Streptosporangium becharense: one gene and its partner. The protein of the gene in region 2 interacts with the protein of the main gene of each other region in a pairwise test. Links are inferred from orthologs where the notes say so. Each region holds a gene or a part of one and is shown on either strand. Other genes may lie near its edges.

Evidence for each region. The genes of interacting proteins can lie anywhere in the genome.
Region 1: the proteins of F4562_RS07245 (region 2) and clpS interact in binary tests that used the Escherichia coli proteins (3 or more experiments, as listed by UniProt). The link is inferred for Streptosporangium becharense from one-to-one orthologs.

What each region holds. Positions count from the first base shown.
Region 1 is NZ_JACHMP010000001.1:2,450,933-2,455,869, forward strand. The notes cover bases 1,243-3,937. They hold clpS (ATP-dependent Clp protease adapter ClpS), read right to left. Parts: upstream 2,887-3,937; coding sequence 2,599-2,886; downstream 1,243-2,598. Other genes in these bases: F4562_RS10500 (MoaD/ThiS family protein), read right to left, coding at 1,243-1,293; F4562_RS10505 (hypothetical protein), read right to left, coding at 1,381-1,518; F4562_RS10510 (M67 family metallopeptidase), read right to left, coding at 1,602-2,018; F4562_RS10515 (DUF2017 domain-containing protein), read right to left, coding at 2,028-2,552; F4562_RS10525 (nicotinate phosphoribosyltransferase), read left to right, coding at 2,933-3,937. Also shown: F4562_RS10495 (PLP-dependent cysteine synthase family protein), read right to left, coding at 1-921; more of F4562_RS10500, read right to left, coding at 1,015-1,242; more of F4562_RS10525, read left to right, coding at 3,938-4,216; F4562_RS10530 (nicotinamidase), read left to right, coding at 4,221-4,796; F4562_RS10535 (hypothetical protein), read left to right, coding at 4,925-4,937. UniProt on the Escherichia coli protein: Involved in the modulation of the specificity of the ClpAP-mediated ATP-dependent protein degradation.
Region 2 is NZ_JACHMP010000001.1:1,693,296-1,698,391, reverse strand. Bases 1,389-4,242 are described here. They hold F4562_RS07245 (Dps family protein), read left to right. Parts: upstream 1,389-2,508; coding sequence 2,509-2,976; downstream 2,977-4,242. Other genes in these bases: F4562_RS07240 (alkaline phosphatase PhoX), read left to right, coding at 3,534-4,242; F4562_RS07250 (MerR family transcriptional regulator), read right to left, coding at 1,679-2,371; F4562_RS35695 (VIT domain-containing protein), read right to left, coding at 1,389-1,685. Also shown: more of F4562_RS35695, read right to left, coding at 1-1,388; more of F4562_RS07240, read left to right, coding at 4,243-4,691; F4562_RS07235 (lactonase family protein), read left to right, coding at 4,950-5,096.

The DNA.
Region 1 (4,937 bases), 760 kb from region 2 along the record:
TTCCTCCGCCTCGTAGAGGGTTCCCTCGTACGCGCCGGTGGACAGGTACTTCCAGCCGCCGTCGGCGACCACGAACACGATGTCGGCCCGCTCCCCCGCCTTGACGGCCTTGGCCGCCATGCCGAGCGCGGCGTGCAGGGCGGCCCCGGTGGAGACGCCGGCGAAGATGCCCTCGGCCGACAGCAGCTCGCGCGTGCGGCGCAGCGCGTCGCCGGAGGACACGGAGAAGCGGGTGGTGAGGACACCGGGGTCGTACAGTTCGGGGATGAAGCCCTCGTCGACATTGCGCAGGCCGTAGACCAGCTCGCCGTAGCGTGGCTCGGCCGCGACGATCCTCACGTCGGGGACGTGCTCGCGCAGGAACCGGCCCACGCCCATCAGGGTGCCCGTGGTGCCCAGGCCCGCCACGAAGTGGGTGACGGACGGCAGGTCCTGGAGGATCTCCGGGCCCGTCGACTCGTAGTGGGAGCGCCAGTTCGCCGGATTGCCGTACTGGTAGAGCATCACCCAGTCGGGGTTCTCCGCGGCCAGGCCCTTGGCCACCCGGACCGCCTCGTTCGAGCCGCCCGCCGCGGGCGAGGAGATGATCTGCGCACCCCACATGCGCAGCAGCTGGCGGCGCTCCTCGGAGGTGTTCTCCGGCATCACGCAGATCAGCTTGTAGCCCTTGAGCCTGGCGGACATGGCCAGCGAGATGCCGGTGTTGCCGCTCGTCGGCTCCAGGATGGTGCAGCCGGGCCGGAGCAGCCCGTCCTTCTCGGCCTGCTCGATCATCCACAACGCCGGACGGTCCTTGATCGAACCGGTCGGGTTGCGGTCTTCGAGCTTGGCCCAGATCCGCACGTCCTGCGAGGGAGAGAGCCGGGGCAGGCCCACCAGAGGGGTGCGGCCGACCGAGTCGATCAGTGAGTCAAAGCGCATGGTGTGGCTTCCGCCTCGTGTGAGCAGACCAGGGACAGCGGCGTGCCACCCGCCCGCCCGTCGGGGGGCGGCGGGTGGCACGGCACAGCACGGCTAGCGGGAGCCGCCGGCCACGGCGGGCAGGACGGTCACGGTGTCACCGTCGGCGACCGGGGTGTCCAGCCCGCCCAGGAAGCGGACGTCCTCGTCGTTCAGGTAGACGTTCACGAAGCGGCGCAGCGCACCCTTGTCGATCAGGCGGTCCTTCAGCCCCGGGTGCCGGGCTTCCAGGTCGCCGATCAGCTCCTCGAGCGTGGCGCCGCTGGCGTCGACGGCCTTGGCACCGTCGGTGTAGGTGCGCAGGATGGTCGGAATGCGAACCTCGATGGCCATCGCGGGTCAATCTCCTTGTGTCGTCATGGGAGTGCAGCCCACCGGATCAGAACACCGGCGGGCGCCGGAGGATTCCAGAAAAGCCGGTCAGCGACAGTCGTAGACGACGACGGAGGGAGTGTGCGCGAACAGGAAGTTCTGCACCGGCGCGACACCCTCGTACCGCACCCGCGCACCGGGACGCGGCAGCGCGGCGTCCTCGGGCCTCGGGCGGGCGGTCAGCATGCTCGCCAGTTTACCCAAAGCCCCTCGTTCCGCTCACTGCCGTATCAACCAACGGACACCGGCGCCGGCCGCCGGAACGCCGGTCACCCCGCGGTGATCGTGATCTCCTCCTCGGTCACGACGCCGTCGACGATCCGGTACGAGCGCAGCTCCACCTTCTCCCCCAGCTCCTCGCGGGTGGAGACCAGCACGTAGTGGGCGTTCGGCTCGGAGGCGTAGCTGATGTCGGTGCGGGAGGGGTAGGCCTCGGTGGCGGTGTGGGAGTGGTAGATCACCACCGGCTCCTCGTCGCGGTCGTCCATCTCCCGCCAGACGCGCAACTGCTCCATCGAGTCGAACCGGTAGAACGTGGGCGACCGCTCGGCGTTCTCCATCGGGACGAACCGCTCCGGGACGTCGGAGCCGACCGGCCCGGCGATCACCCCGCACGCCTCGTCCGGGTGGTCCGCCCGGGCATGAGCGATGATCTTGTCAACCAGTTCCCGCGAGATCGTGAGCATGTCTGGAAGTTACCAAAGGGCCCGGACCAGGGTGTCCTGGAGGTAGGTCAGCCAGTCGTACGTGACGTACGCCGGATAGCGCGGGTCGTCCTGCGGCATCCCGGCGATCTCGTCGTAGATCTCCTCGGTCACCTCCAGCCGGGTGCCGAACGCCAGCCGCACGTCGTTCAGCGCGCGCATCCACGCCTGCGCCTGCTCCCTGGTGAGCTCCACCCGGCCCGGTTCGGCGCTGTCGAGCATGGTCTGCGCGTCGGCCCGCTTGCCCTCGCGGAGGGTCACCTCGGTGTAGCGGCGGAACTCCGCGGCCTGCTCCTGGTCCTCGTACGCCGCGGGGAACAGCCGCGCCAGCACCGGGTCGTCGGACGGTTCCGCCGAGCCGATGCCCAGTGCCCGCTCCAGCGGGTCGTCGCCGGTCTCACCCGGCTCGACCAGGCTCAGGATCTGGGAGATCAGCGAGCGCAGGATCGAGACCTCGGCGGCGTCGAACGTCGTGACCACCCCGCCGTCGCGCCCCGGCTTGAACCCCGAACTCATCGCTCTCCCACCACTGTCCGCGGGCCCGTCTCCGGAGCCCGCCCGATCACGAATCCCGCTGGACGGTGGCCCACAGGCCGTACGAGTGCATGATCTGCGTGTCGCGCTCCATCTCCTCGCGGGTGCCGCTGGACACCACGGCCTTACCCCGGTGGTGCACGTCGAGCATCAGCTTCTCGGCTTTCTCCCGCGAGTATCCGAAGACGGTCTGGAAGACATACGTGACGTACGACATGAGGTTGACCGGGTCATTCCAGACAATGGTCAGCCATGGCAGATCGGGCCGTACGTCGCCGGCCGGACGCTCGACCTCCACCGGAGCGGTGCTACCCACAACCACCAGTCTGCCCTACCTCGGGCTTAGTCTTCGACACGTGAGAATGAGCATGAGCAGTGCGTTGCTGACCGATCACTATGAGCTGACGATGCTGGAGGCGGCGCTGCGCAGCGGCGCCGCCTCCAGACGCGCGGTGTTCGAGGTCTTCGCGCGGCAACTGCCCGGCGGACGTCGGTACGGCGTCGTCGCCGGCGTCGGCCGGGTGCTCGACGCCCTGGAGGCGTTCCGCTTCGGCGACGACGAGCTCGCCTTCCTGCGGGACAACCGGGTGGTCGACGAGCCCACCCTGGAGTTCCTCGCCGGTTACCGGTTCCGCGGGGACGTGCGCGGCTACCCGGAGGGCGAGTGCTACTTCCCCGGCTCCCCGATCATGACGGTGGAGGGCACCTTCGCCGAGGCGGTGCTGCTGGAGACCGTCATCCTGTCGATCCTCAACCACGACTGCGCGATCGCCACCGCCGCCTCCCGGATGACCCACGCCGCGGGGAACCGGCCGCTCATCGAGATGGGTTCGCGCCGCACCCACGAGGCTGCGGCCGTGGCCGCCGCGCGGGCCGCCTACCTGTGCGGCTTCTCCTCCACCTCCAACCTCATGGCCGGGCGGGTGTACGGCATACCGACCGCGGGAACGGCCGCCCACGCCTTCACCCTGCTGCACGACTCCGAGGAGCAGGCTTTCCGGGCCCAGCTCGACTCGCTGGGCACCGGGACCACACTGCTCGTCGACACCTACGACGTGGCGCGGGCGGTACGCACCGGCGTGGAGCTGGCCGGTCCCGCCCTCGGCGCCGTCCGCCTCGACTCCGGTGACCTCTGCGAGGTCGCCCGGGAGGTCCGCGCGCAGCTCGACGCCCTCGGCGCCCACAAGACGCGGATCATCGTCACCAGCGACCTGGACGAGTACGCCATCGCGGCGCTGGCCTCCGCCCCCGTGGACGGCTACGGCGTCGGCACCTCGCTGGTCACCGGCTCGGGCTCGCCCACGGCGGCCCTGGTCTACAAGCTCGTCGCCCGCGAGGACGCCGACGGGGTCATGCGGCCGGTGGCCAAGAAGTCGGTGGGCAAGCCCAGCAGGGGCGGGCTCAAGCACGCCTTCCGGCGGCTCGACGCCTCCGGCACCGCGGTCGCCGAGGTGGTCGCCGTCTCCGCGGAGCCTCCCACGGACGCCCGGCCGCTCCAGGTCCGGCTGGTCGGCGGCGGCGAGGTCGTCGGCCGGGAGGACCTGGCGGCGGCCCGCACCCGGCACCGCGAGTCCGTCGCCGAGCTGCCGGTCACGGCCCACCAGCTGTCCCGGGGGGACGCCGCCCTGCCGACCGTGTTTGACTAGTGGCATGGCAACCGCGCTGATCGTCGTCGACGTGCAGAACGACTTCTGCGAGGGGGGAAGCCTGGCGGTGAGCGGCGGCGCCGAGGTGGCCGCCGCCATCTCCCGTCACCTCGCCTCGCACGGCTACGACCACGTCGTCGCCACCCGCGACTTCCACGTGGACCCCGGTGACCACTTCGCCGCCGAGCCCGACTACGTGAACTCCTGGCCCGCCCACTGCGTCGCCGGAACCGCCGGTGCCGGCTTCCACCCCGCCCTCGACACCTCCGGGGTGGAGGAGGTCTTCAGCAAGGGCGCCCACACCGCCGCGTACAGCGGTTTCGAGGGCACCACGTCCGACGGCACGAGCCTGGCCGACTGGCTCGCCGAACGCGGCGTGGACACGGTGGACGTCGTCGGCATCGCCACCGACCACTGCGTCCGGGCCACCGCGCTGGACGCGGTGGCGCACGGCCTGTCCGTCCGGGTGCTGCTGGACCTGACGGCCGGCGTGGCCCCCTCGACCACCGAGACCGCCCTGGCCCAGCTCGGCTCCGCCGGAGCCCACCTCACCGGCACCCCGGTCGTGCGCTCCGCCTGAGCAGTCGGGCGGCGCTCGGCATCCGAACGATCACAGGGTGGGAAGGAAAGGTTAAACGCCCCCACCGCGGCACGCGACAGGAGTATCACGGAGAGCCCGAACTCCTCTGCTTGCGGTGGTGACCTCGCGTGTTCCTGCTCG
Region 2 (5,096 bases):
CAGGGGCTGCCGGTCGCGTAGCGGTCCTCCAGCGTGCGCAGCCGGGCCCGTGCCCAGATGGCCCGGGTCGCCGGGTTGGCCGCGACCGTCGCGGTGACCCGGTGCTCCCACGGCCGTCCTGCGGCGTCCAGGCCACGCGCGGTCAGGGCCCCGCCGCCCGCGCCGCGGTAACGGCCGAGGACGGTGAGGGGGACACCCGGGTAGATCGAGCCGATGTGGCCGACCGTCTCCGTGATCACGTCGAGCCCGTCGGCCTCGACGGAGAGGTCGGTGACCAGGGGGGCGCCGATGCGGCGGTGGATGTGCTCCATCGCCTCGTCCAGCCGGTCCTCGGACTCCACCAGCTCGCACCGGCCGCCGCCCAGCCCGGCGAGCCTGCCCAGGAAGCCGGCGTTGACCGCCCGGTCGATGCCGACCGTGTGCACCCGCACCCCGCGCAGCCGGGTGCCGAGCGCCTTCAGGATCCGGTCCTCGTCGCCGACCTGCCCGTCGGTGACGAGCACCAGGACCCGGTCGCCGCTCGCCCCGGCCAGCAGTGTCGCGGCCCGCTCCAGCGGGTCCAGCATCTCGGTGCCGCCGCGCGCCTCCAGCCTGGCCAGGTGTTCCACGGCGCGGTAGCGGTTGCGGTCGGACGCCTCGACCAGGCCACCGCCGAGTTTTTCGGGGTGCTCGACCACATCGTCGAACGACAGCACCGCGAACCGGTCCCGTGAGGTGAGCGTGTCGACGATCCGGGCCGCGGCGCGCCGGGCGGCCACCATCTTCCAGCCCGCCATGCTGCCCGAGCGGTCGAGCACCAGCACGACGTTCCTGGGGGTGGTGGTGGCCGGCGCCGGGTCGGGGACGACGGTCAGCGTGAACGTCCCGCCCTCGCCATCGTCGTCGGGGGCCAGCGCCAGCGAGGTCGAGGCGTCGAAGAGGAGACGCAGGACGAAGTCGCGGTCGAGCCGCTCGCCCGGCCGCAACCGGACCGTCGTGCCCTCCTCCCGGACCACGTGCAGGCTGGAGCACATCTCGCGCAGTTCCAGTCCGGCCGGATCGACCGAGACGGCGAGCGAGAGCCGGACCGGGTTGGGGAAGCCGGGCAGCAGCACCGGGGGAGTGATCCGGGAGGCGTCGGGGGCCGCGTCGGTATCGGATGACCAGCCGTCCCCCGCCTGTTCGCCGTCGAGCGGCGTCCCGGGGATGTAACGGGGGGCCACGACCAGCGGGAAGCGGAACGTGGCCGCGCCGTCCTCGTACGGGAGCGGCTGGTTCAGCGTCAGGTGCACGGTCACGCGCTCGCCCGGCACGATGTTGCCCACCCTGATGGTGAAGACGTCGGGCCGGTCCTCCTCGGCGATCGCGGCCCGTCTCCCCTGCGCGAGCGCCTGGTCGTAGTCGGCCCTGGCCTGTCCGCGCTCCTTGAGGACGCCCTCGACGACCCGCCCGTCGGCCTCCATCCTGAAGGCGGTCACCGCGGCGCGGTCGGGCAGCGGGAAGACGTACGTCGCCTCCAGCGCCACGTCGTGCGGGTTGCGGAACCCCTGGACCACCTCGACCCCGGCGACGAGGCCGGACACGGCGGCGGTGACGTCCACGCTCTCCAGCGGCAGGTTGCCGCGCGCGGTGGACAGCGCTCCCAGGCCGGCGTCCGGCACGGGGGGGCATTCCTCCGGCCGCAACGTGGTGATCGAGCTCAACATGGGTGCTTTCCCTTCGAAGATGTGAGGCCGCGGTCGCGGAGCAGTTTCAGGAGCGCCTCCGACGCGACGGCGATCTCGGCGAGGTCGTCGGAGGACGGGGCGTGGCCGGCGCCGTCGAGCACCAGCGTGACCCCGGGTGCGAGCCGCACGCCGTGGACGAGCGCGGCGGGTGCCGCGCGCGGGGCGGTGCCGGCCGGGTGGGGACCGGTTGAGGCGACCGGATCCGGGACCGCCGGGGACGCGGCCCAGAAGCGGGCCCGGGGTGCCCCGGCCGCGGAGGGGGAGGCGGCAGGGGCGGGAGCGGGGGTGGTGCTCGCGGGTCCGGGGGGGCTCACGATGCCGTCACCGCCGTCACCGTCGTCGGCTCCGTCGGGGGTCGTGGGGGCGGGGAGGTCGGCGATCGACTCCAGTGCCCTGTCGGTGGCGCCGGTGAGCTCGGCCTGGATCTCGGCGATGGTCCGGCCGTCGGCCTGTCGGCGCTTGACGGCGACGAGCTGGAGCAGGTGGCGCCTGCCGTACAGGGCGACGCGGCCCCGGCGGGCCAGGGGCGGGTCGAGCAGGCCGATCGTGGAATACCACCTGATCAGACGCTCGTTGGGCACGTCCCGCACCCGCCCGTTGGGCCGGGTGGTGGAGGACAGCGCCGCCGAGGCGTGCTCGATCAGTTCGCCGATGGTCCATTCCATGTCCCGATAGTGACACTGTCATAGTGACAGTGTCAACAAGGCGGGAGAGTTTCGGTAGTTAGGGAAGGAGGTGGGGGGTATGGGGTGTTTCACCACAGCGAGAGAACTAATGCCGAACTAAGGGGGAGGCATACCTCATGTCCGCTATCACCAGCCCGCTCAACCCCGAGGCCCAGAAGGTCGTCGCCGCAGCCCTGCAGGGAGCCCTCGTCGACCTCCTCGACCTGTCGCTCCTGGGCAAGCAGGCCCACTGGAACGTGATCGGCCACAACTTCCGCTCGCTGCACCTGCAGCTCGACGAGATCGTCGCGGCGGCCAGGGAGCACGCGGACACCGTCGCCGAGCGGGCGGTCGCCATCGGCGCCAACCCCGACGGCCGCTCGTCCACGCTGGCGAAGACGACCGAGGTGCACCAGCTGGAGGCGGGCTACATCAACGACGGCAAGGTCGTCGCCGCGCTGACGGACATCCTGGAGTCCATCGTCCGCAGGATGCGCGAGCGCATCGAGGCCACCGACGAGCCGGACCCGGTGACCCAGGACATCCTCATCGCGATCACCCAGGACCTGGAGAAGCACCACTGGATGCTTCAGGCCCAGCGCTGACCGTCCCCGCGACGGGGAAACGGTGAGGGGGACGCCGCGCGGCGTCCCCCTCACCGGCGGGCGCCCCGGTCACCCGGCCGGGGCGCCTTCGTGTCTCCGATCCGGCCGGCCGCAGGGCTCTCCCGGCCAGACGAGATCGGAGCGAAGCCTCGACGCGGCACTGCGGGCGCTTCGCCACTGACCGAACCCGCGACCGGTCACGCCGACGGTCACGGCCGTTCCTCCCGGCAGTACCAGCCCGTACACGTCGTGGCTCCCGGGCGAACTGGGTGAGGCCGCACCCGAGCTGCTGGTCGCGGAGCCGCTGCCCATGATGACCTTCGGCCTGGTCGAGGCGAGGACCGGCCGCCGGGCCGTCCGGCGCCGCGACACCGTCGCTGTCAGGCCGGTTCCCGAGGACGTCAGCTCAGTGCTCGGAGTGGAGAGCGGCCCCGGGGCCGACCTGTTCCGCCGGATGTTTGCGCTCTGGTTTCCGCAAAGTTTGGGATCGCGCGGACTCCACGTTCACATGGGTTCGATCGACTGGCGGCGTACCGAGAGGGCGAGGAGGAGGGGCCATGCCGCGCCGTACGTCCGTGCGCACCGGGGGGCCGGCCGCGGGGGCGGCTCTGAGCGGATCACTGTGGCGGGGCGCCGCGCACACCGGATCGTACGGCTCCACAGGCCCGTACGATCCGTCCGGCACCGGTGGCCCGTACGGTCCGCCGCGCGCGCCGGACGCCAACGGGATCGCGCTGCCCGAAGGTTTCACCAGCCGGATCGTCGCCCGCACCGGCCGCCGGGTCGGCGGGGTGCTGTGGCACCCGGCGCCGGGCGGCGGGGCGTGCTTCCCCGACGGCGACGGTTGGATCTACGTCTCCAACTCGGAGATCCCGCTGCTCGGCGGGGCGTCGGCGATCAGGTTCGGCCCGGACGGCGACATCGTCGACGCCTACCGGATCCTGTCGGGCACCAACCTCAACCGCGCCGGCGGACGCACCCCCTGGGACACCTGGCTGTCGTGCGAGGGGATCTTCCGCGGCCGGGTCTTCGAGTGCGATCCCCACGGCTCCCGTGCCGCGATGCCCCGCCTGGCCATGGGCCGCTTCAGGCACGAGGCCGCGGCCTGTGACCCGGAGCGGCAGGTCGTCTACCTGACCGAGGACGAACCGGACGGCTGCTTCTACCGGTTCCGGCCGGCCCACTGGGGTGACCTGACCTCAGGGCTGCTGGAGGTGCTCTGCGCCGACGGCACCGGCTCGGTGACCTGGCGGCGGGTGCCCAACCCGGCCGCACTGCCGGTGCCGACCCGCGAGCAGGTCGCCGGGGCCAGGCGCTTCTCCGGCGGGGAGGGCTGCCGCTACTCCGGCGGCGTCTGCTTCTTCACCACCAAGGGTGACAACCGGGTGTGGGCCTACGACGCGCGGGAGGAGCGCCTGCGGGTCGTCCGCGACGCGAACGCCCCGCAGGCCGGGATCGACGACATCACCGGCACTTCTTCGGGCGACCTGTACGTCGCCGGGGACGGCGGCGACATGGGGATCGATCTCATCACCCCCGAGCGGGTCGTCACCCCGTTCCTGCGCGTCTCCGGCCACCCCGAGTCGGAGATCACCGGCCCGGCCTTCTCCCCCCGGGGGGACCGTCTCTACTTCTCCTCCCAGCGCGGCACCCGGGGCGACGCCTCGGGCACCGGTGGGATCACCTACGAGGTCGGCGGGCCCTTCCGCCACTGAACGGAGCCGCCGTCCTTCCGTGGCCGCCCTGACATCCCTCCGTGCCCGCCCCGTGCCCGCCCTGTGCCCGCCCTGTGCCCGCCCCGTGTCCCCGCGCGTCCGCCGGGGACGGCCGCTCCCCGGCCCCGGCCGGTGGGCAACGGGGGCGACCCCGGGCGGGGGCGGTGCGTGGCCGCCCTCCGGCTGCGCTACCTTCGCAGACTGGCCCAGAACGAATGACAGGGCGGCGCGTGCCGCCCCGACGGCGGCGGGAGCATGATGGCTGAGGTTGCGTACATCGGCGGATACACCCCGGACACCGGCGGGTCCGGGCCCGGGATCACCCTGGTGGAGCTGGGGGGCCTCACGCGACTCGGCACGACGCCGGCTCCCGGCCCGTCCTTCCTCGCCGCGCACCCCCGCCTG